4 regions of the Kitasatospora sp. McL0602 genome follow, and region 1 is predicted to be linked to each of the others. Evidence: riboswitches for the same ligand, from Rfam matches in the RefSeq annotation. Region 1 holds a riboswitch; each other region holds the start of a gene.
What was found. Region 1 has a riboswitch for cyclic di-AMP ahead of ACR68M_RS04675 (glycoside hydrolase family 16 protein). Riboswitches for the same ligand answer to the same signal wherever they lie in the genome.

Region 1 (3,197 bases):
GGGCGACGTGCAGGGAGACGTCCTCCCACTGGCCGGCCGACTCGCCGAGGCCCTCCCAGCGCAGCCGCGTCCCGTCGGCGGAGTAGGCGTTGCGGAAGGCGGCGCCGTTGTCGACCTGGAAGAGGTAGGTGCGTCCGGCGAAGCCTGGCAGGGGCGCGGTCATCTTCGGGAGGTCCCTCGTCTCGGTCTCGAAGCGGCTGGTGCTGCACCTGGGGGTGCGGCGGTGGGTGCGCCCGGAGAGCCGGTCGCACCCACCCAACCTATCCGACCGGGGCGCTGCGCCGTGGTTGCAATTCGGTGGCGGTGGCGCGGGGCGGCGAAGGGTGTGGCAGGGGTCAGCAGCTGAAGTTGACCTTGTAGAACGTCACGTAGTGGTCGGAGGTGTAGTAGTCCTCGTGGTACGTCTTGCCGGTGATGATCCGGCGGGTGCCTCTGGTGGGGGCACCCGGGGTGATGACCGTGTACTCGTGGTAGTACCCGGTGCTCTGGGAGGGCAGCACGCCTTCGCGGTTCTGGAAGACGACGCCGTCCTGCGAGTAGGGGTAGGGGCCGCCCTTGGCGATCAGGGCCAGGGTGTCGTTCGCCTGGCTGGGCAGGGCGGTCTTGCAGACGCTGCCACTGACGGTGGCATGGGCGTCGGCGGCGAACACGACGGTGGGGGCCAGCGTGAGCAGGCCGACAGCTGCAGCGGAGACGGCACGCGTCTGCAACGCGCGTAGAGTGATTCGCATGCCAGCAGTCTGGAGGCCCGGCCGGGCCCGGCGGAAGCCCTGAGCGAAGACTTCACCCACGGGTAACTAGCAGGGAACGCGGGCGACTTGTGGCGTACGGACCGACCTCGGAGATCCGCACGCCAGTGCGGTGCGCTGCGGTGTGAGCCTTGTCTCGCGCCGTTTTCTTGTTTGATCACGAACAAGCTGCCTAGCCTGCACAGGTCGTCCGCGTCTCGCGGACCCTGCCGTCGGGACGCCGAATCCTGTCCACCCGCCGGCAGGCAGCCGAACCGGAGAAACCGGACAGGAGCGGGGGAACCAGGTCAGTCGCCGTGCTCCTCGCGCCTACGGGCGCGCCGGGGCCCGGCTTGGGGTGAAGCCGCTCCCACAAGCGGCCGGGCCAGACCCTTGAGGCCCGAATCCGACAGCTCACCTCGCAGGCGTCTCAGAGGGCCACCCCCATGCGCATACCCGCCACCCCTGCCCGTCTCGGAGCGATCGCCGGCGCCGCCGCCCTGGTCGCCGTCCCGCTCGCCGGCCAGGCTCAGGCCGCCGTCGGCGTCACCCAGGACCGTCTCACCCCCGCCGCGATGGCTGCGGGCACGGCCGCCTCGGCGGGCCTGACGGTGCACTCCAGCTCCTGCTTCACGGCGAAGACCCTCGGGGTCGGCGTCCGTGACGCGGCCGGGCGCAACCTCGACTTCCCGGGCTCCGCCTCCAACGTGCGGATCTGCCCGAGCGGGGTGTCGATCACCACCGGCGCCCGCACCCTCCCGGCCGGGACGTACACCCAGTTCGGCTTCTGGCAGGACTACTCCGGCAGCTGGCACAACCTGGCCGCCCACGCGCTGACCGTCTCCGGCGCGGCGCCCGCCCCGGCTCCGGCCCCCACGCCCGCCCCCGCGCCGAAGCCGACCCCGACTCCGACACCCACCCCGGCCCCCACGCCCACCCCCACCCCGGCGCCCACGCCGCCGCCGACCCCGAGCACCGGTTCGCCGGTCCCCGGCAAGGCGCTGACCTGGTCGGACGAGTTCAACAGCGCCGTCAGCTGGGGCGACCGCTGGGTCGGCGACCAGAGCACCGCGTACAAGTACGGCAACCACAACCCGGACGACAACAAGCTCGACTGGCTCAACAAGAGCAACGTCAGCGTCGCCAACGGCGTGGCCACCTTCACCGCGACTCCCTCCAGCCACACGCTGGAGAACGGCAAGCAGGCCTGGGACACCGGCCTGCTGACCACGGAGGGCTCGAAGGAGGGCTTCCAGGTGAAGACCGGTGACTACGCCGAGACCCGGGTCAAGCTGCCCGCCGGGTCGGGTGCCTGGCCCGCGCTGTGGACGTGGAAGAACGGCAACGGGGAGATCGACTCCTTCGAGTACCACCCCGACAACCCGAACCTGCTGGAGCTGACCAACCACGTCAAGTCCGGCTTGAAGTACTACACCGACGCCAACGCCGTCGGCGCCGACAAGTGGGTCACGATCGGCACCTACTACGGAGCGAACTCGGTCGACTGGTACGTCAACGGCGTGAAGGTCTTCTCCGACGGCACCGGCGTCGGCACCAACTGGTCGGCGTACCTGATCCTGAACCTGTCGGTGGGCGCAGGGCAGTACCACCCGGGCCCGTCGGGCTCGGCCCCGATCACCATGGCCGCCGACTACGTGCGGGTCTACCGCTGACCGTCACCTCGTGACCCTCATGTGACGGTGAGGGTGAACGGCGTGCCGTTGTTCCCCGGGTGGCGGTCGTCCAGCCCGAACACCCTGACGTGCCCCTCGGCCTTCGTGCCGGGGGGCACGTTGCCGTTCACCCGGACCGGGGCCAGCGCGGTGGCCGTCCGCCCCTGCGGGAGCCCGGCGCCGAAGGTGCAGCGGACGACGTGCCCGGCGGCCGACCGGACGCACCCGGCGGGGAAGTACGGCCCCTCGAAGGTGAACCCGACGGGCACGTCGATCTCCACCGTGAACGGCGAGGCCGCCGCCTCCGGGCCCAGGTTCGCCACGAAGCCGTGCACGGTGGTGAGACCGCCCGGCGGGGCCGCGTCCGGATCGATCCGGACGACCTCCAGATCGGAGTCGGAGGGGGCGGCCGCCACCGTGCCGACCATCGCCAGAACCGCCGCCGCCACCGCGAGCACCGCTCGCCCACCGAAAGTACGCATGTGGTGACTATAAGCAGCGGCGTAGCCTGGAGTGACGGAGGTGAGGGCGATGTCCGGACAGGTGTTGAGTGAGGTCAGTGCGGTCGTCCCGGCGGGCCGCGAGGACGAGCTGGTGAGGTCGTACCGGGAGTTGGTGGCAGGGCCACTGCCCGACGGGCTGGTCCGGACGGAGCTGCTGCGCGGGCCCGACGGGCTCTGGCGGGTGCAGAGCCTCTGGCGGGACAAGGCAGCCCTGGACGCCGTCCGCTCGAACCCGAAGCTGGCCGCGGCGCCGAGGCTCTTCAAGCAGGTCGGCGCCGAGCCGCAGCTGACCG
Region 2 (3,197 bases), 220 kb from region 1:
CCGGAGGGTGAGGGCGGTGGCGATGGTGAGGGCACCGGCGCCCGCTGCGGCGAGCCGTCGGCGGCCCAGGGCGGCTGTTCCTTGGTCGTCCATGATCGTCACCCTAAGACCGACCGGCGAACGGAAAACGCCCGGCCGCCCGTGACGTGGGTGTCACGGGCGGCCGGGGCGGTTGCTGCTACAGCGGTCAGACGTTGACCGAGTGAGCGCGGAGGTACGCGATCGGGTCGATGTCCGAGCCGTAGTTCGGGGTGGTGCGGATCTCGAAGTGCAGGTGCGGGCCGGTCACGTTGCCGGTCGCGCCGGAGAGGCCGATCTGCTGCCCGGCGGTCACCGACTGCCCGGCGGACACGCCGATCGAGGACAGGTGCGCGTACTGGGCGTACTTGCCGTCGGCGAGCTTGATGATGATCTGGTTGCCGTACGCGCCGCCGTTCCCGGCGGAGACGACGGTGCCGTTGCCGACGGCCCGGAGGCTGGTGCCGACGGAGGCGGCGAAGTCGACGCCGGTGTGGTGGCCGCTGGCCCACATGGTGCCGGGCACGCCGTACGCCTCGTTGATGTGCGGGTTGGCCACCGGGGCGGTGAAGCCCGAGGTGCTGGCGACGGCGGCCGGGGCGGGGGCGGCCTTGGCGGCGGTCTGGGTGCTCGCCTTGGTGCTGTACGAGACCGTGGTGGTGGCGGGCTTGGCCGGCTTCGCGGGCTTGGCGGCCTGCGGCGCGGCGGCGGGGGCCGGGGTGGCGGGCTTGGCAGGGGCCGGGGCGGCGGCCGGGGTGGCCTTGGCGCCGACGGTGAGCTGCTGGCCGGCGAAGATCAGGTTCGGGTTGCCGCCGACGACGGTGCGGTTGTCGTCGTAGAGCTTGTGCCAGCCGCCGTCCACGTGCTGGGCGTCGGCGATCTTCGACAGGCTGTCGCCGCCGACCACCTTGTACGTGGCCGGAGCCGCAGTGGCGGGCGCAGCGGCCGGAGCGGCGGCGGCGGGTGCGGCCGCCGGGGTGGCGGCGTGCGTCGGCACCGTGACGGCGTCGGCGCTGGTGCGGAAGGAGTGCGGGGCGGCCGGGGCCTGGTCCGCGTGGGCGGAGGCGGCGCCGATCAGGGGGAGGGCGAGCGCCGAGGCGGCGAGCGCCGTGGTGATGCCGATACGGGTCAGACGAGTACGGCCGTGGTTGCCCAGTGCGGACATGGGTCAGTTCCTCTCCGACGCCGGCGAGGTGAGCTGTCGGGTTCGGGCTGGAGTTGCCCGGCCGCAAGCGCGGCTTCACCCCAAGCCGGCCGGACAGTGTCCGGTCGGCAACTTACCTGGGTCCCCCGCTCCTGCCGTTACAGAGCTCAGTGGTGTCCGACGGGTGCCGGCAGGACTAGGCGTTGCACCCGTTGGGCCTGCTCGGTCAGTGGCCGGGCAGTCGCTGAAGCAAAACTCATTGCCCGTCGGGAAGCAAGGTTGGTGGTCGAACAAGGGCCCAAAGGCCGGGAATTCGATGACGCTGCGAACAGGGGATCAAGCCGTGCGTGTGCGCACCGACCGCGCACGGTGACCACTGCTCGCCGAGCGGTGAGTTCGGCGCCAGGCCGCGCCCGTGTGGTCACGGAGCGCAGCCGTCAGGCGTCCGCGCGGTGACCCTGCTCACTCTTGTTGCGCATGCGTCAATTCAGGAGAGGTCGAAGCCCGTGAGGAAGGCGGCGAGTGCGGCCTCGTCGCCGAAGGTCTCCAGCTGCCCGGGGGAGCGGCGCTGCCAGAGCAGAAGGAGCAGGTCGGAGGCGGTGCCCCGGACGGCTGCCGCGCCCTTGCCGTGCTCGTGGGTGACGGCCCAGGCGCCGTCCACCGCGCGGACGGACCACTCGCCGGGGCCGTCGGTGGCGTGCAGGTGGAACCCGGCCGCGGGGAGTCCGGTGGGCAGCTCGTCGGCGGTGAAGTACGCGAAGAACTCGTCCACGCCGTCCCGGGCGAGCGCCTGCTCGACCGGTTCGTCCCGGCCGGCGGCGGCGAGCGCGTCCCAGCAGTGGACGGCCGTCTCCTGGGCCATCCGCCGCTGGATGAAGCCGACGTCCTTCCTGCTAGCCCAGGTCCAGCGCGGCAACGCGGGGTCGAGCACCTCCAGCGCCGCGGCGCAGGTCTCGACACCCTCGGCGAACCACTCGACGAGCTCGGCGTCGTCCGGGAGCGGCGCATGCTCGAACGTCGACGGGTCGGCGAGCGCCTGCTCGGCCATGGCCGTCCAGAAGCGGTGCACCCGGCCGGTGTGCCGCAGCAGCTCGGCGACCGTCCAGTCGGGGCAGCTGGGCACCTGAAGGTCGAGCCGGCCGGCGGCGGCCTCGGCCATCCGCGCGCCGTCGCGGCGCAGGGCGTGCATGTACTCGGTCTGATCCATGGTCAGTGACGGTAGCCGCCGCCGGGCAGGGGGACCATCGGTATCCCCGGCGGCGCCGTCGTAGGCTGCCGGGTATGCGAGATTTCGGGACGGGGATCAGCTGCCTGCTCAAGGGGCAACGCTGGGTGGCACGGCACGGCCGGTGGTGGGGCTTCGGGATGATCCCGGCGCTGATCACGATGGTCGGGTACGTCGCGGCGCTCGCCGCGCTGGCCGTGTGGTCCGGTGACCTGGCCGACTGGGCGACGCCGTTCGCCGACGGCTGGGGCTCCCCCTGGCAGGGGCTGCTGCGCGGGGTGCTGACGGCGGCGCTGATCGGTGGCGGGGCGCTGCTGGCGGCCGTCACCTTCACGGCGGTGACGCTGCTGGTCGGCCAGCCGTTCTACGAGTCGCTCTGCGCGAAGGTGGACGAGACCGAGGGTGGGGCTCCGGCCGCCCCCGAGGTGCCGCTCTGGCGTGAGCTGCTGGTCTCGGCCAGGGACAGCATGTCCGTGCTGGTGCGGGTGGTGGGCTTCGGGCTGGTGCTGTTCGCCTGTGGCTTCATCCCGGTGCTCGGGCAGACCGTGGTACCTGTGGTCGGGGTAGGCATTTCGGGGTATTTTCTGGCGGTCGAGCTGACGGCGGTCGGTCTCCAGCGGCGCGGTTTCGCCCAGCGTGAGCGGCTGCGGATGCTGCGCGGTCGGCTCGGGCTGACGCTCGGTTTCGGGGCGCCGCTCGTCCTGCTCTTCCTGGTGCCGATGGTGACGGTGCTGCTGATGCCGGGCGCGGTGGCCGGGGCGACGCTGCTGGCGCGCGAGCTGGCGCCCGTACCGACCGAGGGCCCCGAAC
Region 3 (3,197 bases), 1.8 Mb from region 1:
CGAAGAACCCCGCGCACCACAGCCGCAGCACCGGCCGCACCGGCATCCCGGGGGAGCGGCAGGCGGAGCTGATGACGCACCTGCTCAACATCGACCCGCCGGACCACACCCGGCTGCGGCGGCTCGTCTCCAAGGCGTTCACCCCGCGCGGGGTGGCCGAGTTCGAGCCCCGGGTGCGGCAGCTCACCGACCGGCTGATCGACGGCTTCGCGGCGCGCGGCTCGGCCGACCTGATCCACGAGTTCGCCTTCCCGCTGCCGATCTACGCGATCTGCGACCTGCTCGGCGTGCCGGAGGAGGACCAGGACGACTTCCGCGACTGGGCCGGGATGATGATCCGGCACGCCAAGCCGGGGCAGAGCGGTGGGCCGCGCGGCGGCGTCGCGCGGGCGGTGAAGAAGATGCGGGCGTACCTGCTGGAGCTGATCCACCGCAAGCGCGCCGATCTCGGCGACGACCTGATCTCGGGGCTGATCCGGGCCAGTGACCACGGCGAGCACCTGACGGAGAACGAGGCCGCCGCGATGGCCTTCATCCTGCTCTTCGCCGGCTTCGAGACCACCGTGAACCTGATCGGGAACGGCCTGTACGCGCTGCTCGGGCACCCCGAGCAGCGGGCGCTGCTCCAGGATTCGCTGCGGCGCGGCGAGACGGAGCTGCTGGCCACCGCCGTCGAGGAACTGCTGCGCTACGACGGCCCGGTGGAGCTCGCCACCTGGCGGTACGCGACCCGGCCGCTGACCATCGGCGGGGTCGACATCCCGGCCGGTGACCCGGTGCTGGTGGTGCTCGCGGCGGCGGACCGCGACCCGGCGAGGTTCGCCGACGAGAACGTCCTCGACCTGGCGCGCAAGGACAACCCGCACCTGGGTTTCGGCCACGGCATCCACTACTGCATCGGCGCCCCGCTGGCCCGGTTGGAGGGGCAGGCGGCGCTGAGTGCACTGCTCACCCGGCTGCCGGATCTTCAACTGGCCGCCGATCCGGACGATCTGCGCTGGCGTGGTGGCCTGATCATGCGGGGGCTGCGGGAGTTGCCGGTGTCGTTCACCGCCGAATGACGGCGCGTCGCATCAACGGCCCTGGCAGCGGTCTGAATACGCATCAATCCGGACATACCTCCACGGTTTGTGGACAATCAATGACGGTCCGTAATTCCCGTGTGATGTCGGCGATATGAGCTTGTGATCTGTCAGTTGATCTGCCTATGGTCCCTGATGTCCGCAGCTGCGGACCCCGTGCGCGGTACGCCGAACCCTGCCCGCCGCGCTCCCGGGCACTCGACCAGACCCTTGGGCAGGGGCGGAGGACCCAGGTTTGGTGCCGTCCTCCACGGCTTGGGGTGAAGCCGCACCCGGCGGAGCGATCCGCCGGTACGCGGCCGGGCCACCTCCCGGTCCGAACCCGACAGCTCACTTCGTAGGCGTGCGGAGAGGGAATTCGTCATGCTCTTCACCGGTTCGGGCCGTCATCGTCGTCGTACGCAGACCGAGAAGGCGATCGCCGTCGCAGGTGTGGCGGGCGTCGGCCTCGCGCTCCCGCTGCTGGCCGCCTCCGGCGCCCACGCGGCCCCCGTCACGACCTGGGACAAGGTCGCCGACTGCGAGAGCGGCGGCGACTGGGGCATCAACACCGGCAACGGCTTCTACGGCGGTCTCCAGTTCACCTCCAGCACCTGGAAGGCCTTCGGCGGCGGCCAGTACGCCGGGCAGGCCAACCAGGCGACGAAGGGTCAGCAGATCGCCGTCGCCGAGCGGGTGCTCTCCTCGCAGGGGCCGGGCGCCTGGCCGGTCTGCTCGGTCAAGGCCGGTCTGGGCAAGGGCGGTTCGGCCGCCTCGGTCGACACCAGCTCGGACGTCGCCCCGACCGCCTCGACCCCCTCGGCGGGCAGCAAGAAGGCCGCCAAGCCGGCCCGGCCCGCCGCGCCGAGCGCCCCCGCCGCCGCCACCCCGGGCTTCCCGGGCAAGGCCGGGTACGACGCCGGCTCCGGCAAGTACTGGTACCAGAAGGACGGTGGCTGGTACTGGACCAGCCACCAGAGCATCTACAACCAGTTCGCCGCCCCGGCCCAGGCTCCGGCCCAGGCACCCGCAGCCACCCCGACCCCGGCTGCCAAGCCCGCTGCCAAGCCCGCAGTCTCCGGCCACGGCTACACCGTCAAGGCCGGTGACACCCTGTCGAGCATCGCCCAGGCGCAGGGCGTCTCCGGCGGCTGGCACACCCTCTACGACGGCAACAGGCAGACCGTCGGCGGCGACCCGGACCTGATCCTCCCGGGCCAGGTGCTCAACCTCGCCTGACGCTCCGGCCGGAACGCGGCAGGGGTCGACCCCTGCCGCGTTCCAGCGGGTTCCAGCAGGTCCCAGCAGGTGAACTACTGGCGAGTAGGCAGGCCACACGGTGAGACGGAGCCTGGGTCAGCACGGCTGGAGGCCCGGGTGAGGTTAGGCTCTGGTCGTAACGACTTCACATCCCGCTTCCGCAAGGAGATGCCTCGTGCCGTCCATTGATGTCGTCGTAGCCCGTGAGATTCTCGACTCGCGCGGCAACCCCACGGTCGAGGTCGAGGTCGGTCTCGACGACGGCAGCACCGGCCGTGCCGCCGTCCCGTCCGGCGCCTCCACCGGTGCCTTCGAGGCGGTCGAGTTGCGTGACGGCGACAAGAACCGCTACCTCGGCAAGGGCGTGGAGAAGGCCGTCCTGGCCGTCATCGAGCAGATCGGCCCGGAGCTGGTCGGCTACGACGCCACCGAGCAGCGGCTGATCGACCAGGCCATGATCGACCTGGACGCCACCGACAACAAGGGTTCGCTGGGCGCCAACGCGATCCTCGGCGTCTCCCTCGCCGTGGCGCACGCCGCCGCCGAGGCCGCCGACCTGCCGCTGTTCCGCTACCTCGGTGGCCCGAACGCGCACGTGCTGCCCGTCCCGATGATGAACATCCTCAACGGCGGTTCGCACGCGGACTCCAACGTCGACATCCAGGAGTTCATGATCGCTCCGATCGGCGCGGAGTCCTTCTCCGAGGCCGTCCGCTGGGGCGTCGAGGTCTACCACACCCTCAAGGGTGTCCTGAAGGAGCGCGGCCTCTCCACCGGCCTGGGCGACGAGGGCGGCTTCGCCCCGAACCTGGACTCCAACCGCGAGGCCCTCGACCTCATCACCGAGGCCATCAAGAAGGCCGGCTACGTGCCCGG
Region 4 (3,197 bases), 2.2 Mb from region 1:
GACGGCAGCGTCGACATCTACAACTTCGCCGGGAGCACCGACGTCGTCGCCGACGTCTTCGGCTACTACACCAGCGCCCCGTACGGCGCGGGCTTCACCCCGACCGGCCCGACCCGGATGATCGACACCCGCGAGAAGGGCAACTCGCCGATCGGCCAGGACTCCACGCTGCAGCTGCCGGTCGCCCGGGGTGGTCTCGGCACCACCAAGGTCTCGGCCGTCGTCCTGAACGTCACGGCGGTCAACGCCACGGCGGGCGGCTACCTCACCGTCTTCCCGGGCAACGGCACCAACCGCCCGACCACCTCGAACCTCAACTTCGGCCCCAGGCAGGTCGTGCCGAACCAGGTCGTCGTCCCGGTCGACGACTCGGGCCTGATCAACATCTACAACCGCTTCGGCTCCACCGACGTCGTGGTCGACATCTTCGGCTACTTCACCGACCCGGTCGGCACCCCCGGCGCCCTGCAGAACGGTACGGACAGCAGCCTGCTGTTCCCCTGCGGCCCGACCGCCCCCGGCCGTTGGGAGACCGTCGTGGACGGCCAGGCCGTCTCCGTGGGCGCCCTCGACCCGGGCCCGCTGCCCTACTCCTCCGACCTCCGCGTGCACGCGGTGGTGACGGACCCGTCCGGCCTGACGACCGACTACGCCACCGAGAACGGCCACGGGATGGCCATCCCGCTGCCCAAGCCGGTGCTCAGCGGCGCGTACAGCTTCTACGCGTACGCCACGGACGGCAAGGTGTCGACCCCCGCGAGCAAGCCCTGCTACTTCCAGGCGGACGGCGACTCGCGGGTCGGCGCGGTGAACATCACCTCCGACGCCGTCCCGGGCCAGATCTACCCGGGCACGATGCTGAACTTCACCTTCAGCGCGGTCTCGACCGGCAGCAGCAACGGCCGGCAGATCGCCGACTTCTGCTACGTCGACGGCCAGCCGGGCAGCGGGTGCACCCACATCGCCGCCGACAAGGACGGCAAGGCGCACCTCCAGCTCCCCGTCGGGCGCTGGGGCAGCCACACCCTCTTTGTGCAGGCGTCCACCGTGTCCGGCTGGGTCGGTCAGTACGCCGAGTACGACTTCTACGCCCGCTCCAACTAGCCGGGGTGCGACCGGGAGGGCTCGGCCCTCCCGGTCGTCCGGCTACGGCTGGAGGCCGTGCGCCTGGAGCCAGGGCAGCGGGTCGATCGGGGCGGCGCCGTCCGGGCGGACCTCCAGGTGGAGGTGCGGGCCGGTGACATTTCCGGTCGCGCCGACCTTGCCGAGCACGGTGCCGGCGGTGACGGCGCCGGAGGCGGTGGTGATGGCGGAGAGGTGGCAGTACCAGATCTCGGTGCCGTCGGGCAGGGCCTGGATCACCCGGTAGCCGTACGCGCCGGACCAGCCCGCCGAGCTGACGGTGCCCGCGCCGACGGCGGTCACGGGCGTGCCGGTGGGGGCCGCGAAGTCGAGGCCGGTGTGCAGGTGCGACCAGTACGAGCCGGACTGGCCGTAGTGCGCGGTCAGCGTGTAGTTGGCGGCCGGCAGGGTGAAGGCGGTGAGGGCCGCGCCTGCGGACTCCGCCTCGGCCTCGGCCTGCTGGGCGGCCCGCTTGGCCTCGGCCTCCTGCGCGGCGGCCAGCCGGGCGGTCTCCTCGGCGGAGGTGCGCTGGCCGTCGGCCTGCTGCTGGATGCGTGCGGCGAGGGCCAGCCCCGGGTCGGCGGAGAGCTCGATGGTGCTCTCGGCCGCCGCTGCGCTGGCGGGAGGCGGCACGGGCACGGCTGCGGCGGCCGGCACGGCGGCGGCGAAGCCGGTCGCGCCGAGCGAGGCGGCCATCGCGGTGACGCCGATCAGCGGCCCGCCGGTGCGGGTCTGCCGGGGCATCCGGTGCCGGGCCTGGAGGTCGGCGGGTTCGTCGAGCAGCTTGGTGGCCGCTCCGGGGTTCGCGGGGGAGTGCGTCGACGCCAAGGGAGGCGCGCTCCTTTCCTTCCTTCGCGCCTACCGGGTTAGCTGACGGGTTCGGAGCAGGAAGGTCTCCTACGGCCGGGCGGGCCCGGCTGATTCACCCCAGTGGAACGTGGTTCCCCGGCTCCCGGACCCACCGGCGAAGGCGGGTCCACGGATTAGGCGACGGCGCACGGTGCCGTTTCGGGTACGGCGTTGCCGACCGCGCTGCGTTATCAAACGTTAATCCCACGAGTCCCTGATTCCAAGCCACTCCGACAGGTGGACCAGACCTCCGGAGGTGATTCGGGTGGTTCGCGACCTTTTCACCCACCCGGCCACCGCACTGCGCACACCCCGGCTGAGTAGCCGTACTCATGTGGCGGGCACGGAAGTTGGAGAGCCTTCAGACATGAACGCACCGACGCAACCCCGCACCACGGCCGCGTACTACATCCAGGCCGTGCTCTCCTTCGCCCTCGCCTCGACCGCCCTCGCCGTCGGGATCGCCTACCTTCCCGTCAGCGCGTGGATGCGCGGCTTCCTGGCCGTCGGCCTGCTCTACGAGATCACCTCGGCGTTCACGCTCGCCAAGGTGGTCCGCGACCGCCAGGAAGCCGGCGCGATCACCACCCGGGTCGACCAGGCGCGGCTGGAGAAGCTGCTGGCCGAGCACGACCCGTTCAAGGTCGAGGGACTCTAGGCCCCTTGCTCCCCGGCCTTCGCCGCCAGCTCGGCCTTCGCGGCGAAGGTGACACCCCCGGCGGACCAGTTCTTGGCCGGGATCTCCTCGATCGCGACCCAGATGTTCTCCGGCTTCACCCCGGTGACCCGGGCGTAGGTGGCGGTGAGCTCGCGGCTGATCTCCGCGTTCTGCTCATCGGTGCGGCCGGACAGCTGCTTGACGTTGATGAACGGCATGACTGCTCCTCGGTACGACGGTCGATCCCCTGTGCGACGGGTTCCTTGATCCTTCGCGACCGTACCGCACGGCTTCGCGGCACCCCCTTGACGGCTAAGGCTATTAGCCTTAGCTTTATGGCTATAGGGAACACCGCAACGGCCCCGAGGAGACCGCAATGAACGCCACCGCCACCACCCCCGACCACACCACCACCCGTCACCTCGACCTCCCCGGTGGCCGGATCGCCTTCGACGACACCGTCTCCGGCACCGGCACCCCCATCGTGCTGCTGCCCGGCATGCTCGACTCCCGCGCCGCCTACCGGCACCTGCGCCCGCTGCTGGCCGGGGCGGGGCACCGGGTGATC

Region 2: it holds a riboswitch for cyclic di-AMP, as region 1 does, so the genes downstream of both, ACR68M_RS05690 (M23 family metallopeptidase) here and ACR68M_RS04675 (glycoside hydrolase family 16 protein) in region 1, are expected to answer to the same signal.
Region 3: it holds a riboswitch for cyclic di-AMP, as region 1 does, so the genes downstream of both, ACR68M_RS12665 (transglycosylase family protein) here and ACR68M_RS04675 (glycoside hydrolase family 16 protein) in region 1, are expected to answer to the same signal.
Region 4: it holds a riboswitch for cyclic di-AMP, as region 1 does, so the genes downstream of both, ACR68M_RS14420 (M23 family metallopeptidase) here and ACR68M_RS04675 (glycoside hydrolase family 16 protein) in region 1, are expected to answer to the same signal.

The regions. Positions count from the first base shown of each region.
Region 1 covers NZ_CP197246.1:983,826-987,022, reverse strand. Annotated here, with positions in the region: gene ACR68M_RS04685 (MoaF-related domain-containing protein) at 1-163, opposite strand, end outside; gene ACR68M_RS04680 (ribonuclease domain-containing protein) at 336-731, opposite strand; cyclic di-AMP (ydaO/yuaA leader) riboswitch at 997-1,166, shown strand; gene ACR68M_RS04675 (glycoside hydrolase family 16 protein) at 1,175-2,401, shown strand; gene ACR68M_RS04670 (hypothetical protein) at 2,419-2,883, opposite strand; gene ACR68M_RS04665 (antibiotic biosynthesis monooxygenase) at 2,933-3,197, shown strand, end outside.
Region 2 covers NZ_CP197246.1:1,207,387-1,210,583, reverse strand. Annotated here, with positions in the region: gene ACR68M_RS05695 (DUF2809 domain-containing protein) at 1-93, opposite strand, end outside; gene ACR68M_RS05690 (M23 family metallopeptidase) at 188-1,183, opposite strand; cyclic di-AMP (ydaO/yuaA leader) riboswitch at 1,187-1,345, opposite strand; gene ACR68M_RS05685 (maleylpyruvate isomerase family mycothiol-dependent enzyme) at 1,650-2,369, opposite strand; gene ACR68M_RS05680 (EI24 domain-containing protein) at 2,444-3,197, shown strand, end outside.
Region 3 covers NZ_CP197246.1:2,804,942-2,808,138, reverse strand. Annotated here, with positions in the region: gene ACR68M_RS12670 (cytochrome P450 family protein) at 1-1,061, shown strand, start outside; cyclic di-AMP (ydaO/yuaA leader) riboswitch at 1,273-1,442, shown strand; gene ACR68M_RS12665 (transglycosylase family protein) at 1,446-2,300, shown strand; gene eno (phosphopyruvate hydratase) at 2,497-3,197, shown strand, end outside.
Region 4 covers NZ_CP197246.1:3,196,528-3,199,724, forward strand. Annotated here, with positions in the region: gene ACR68M_RS14415 (hypothetical protein) at 1-1,104, shown strand, start outside; gene ACR68M_RS14420 (M23 family metallopeptidase) at 1,147-1,950, opposite strand; cyclic di-AMP (ydaO/yuaA leader) riboswitch at 1,964-2,122, opposite strand; gene ACR68M_RS14425 (YiaA/YiaB family inner membrane protein) at 2,339-2,629, shown strand; gene ACR68M_RS14430 (tautomerase family protein) at 2,626-2,847, opposite strand; gene ACR68M_RS14435 (alpha/beta fold hydrolase) at 3,006-3,197, shown strand, end outside.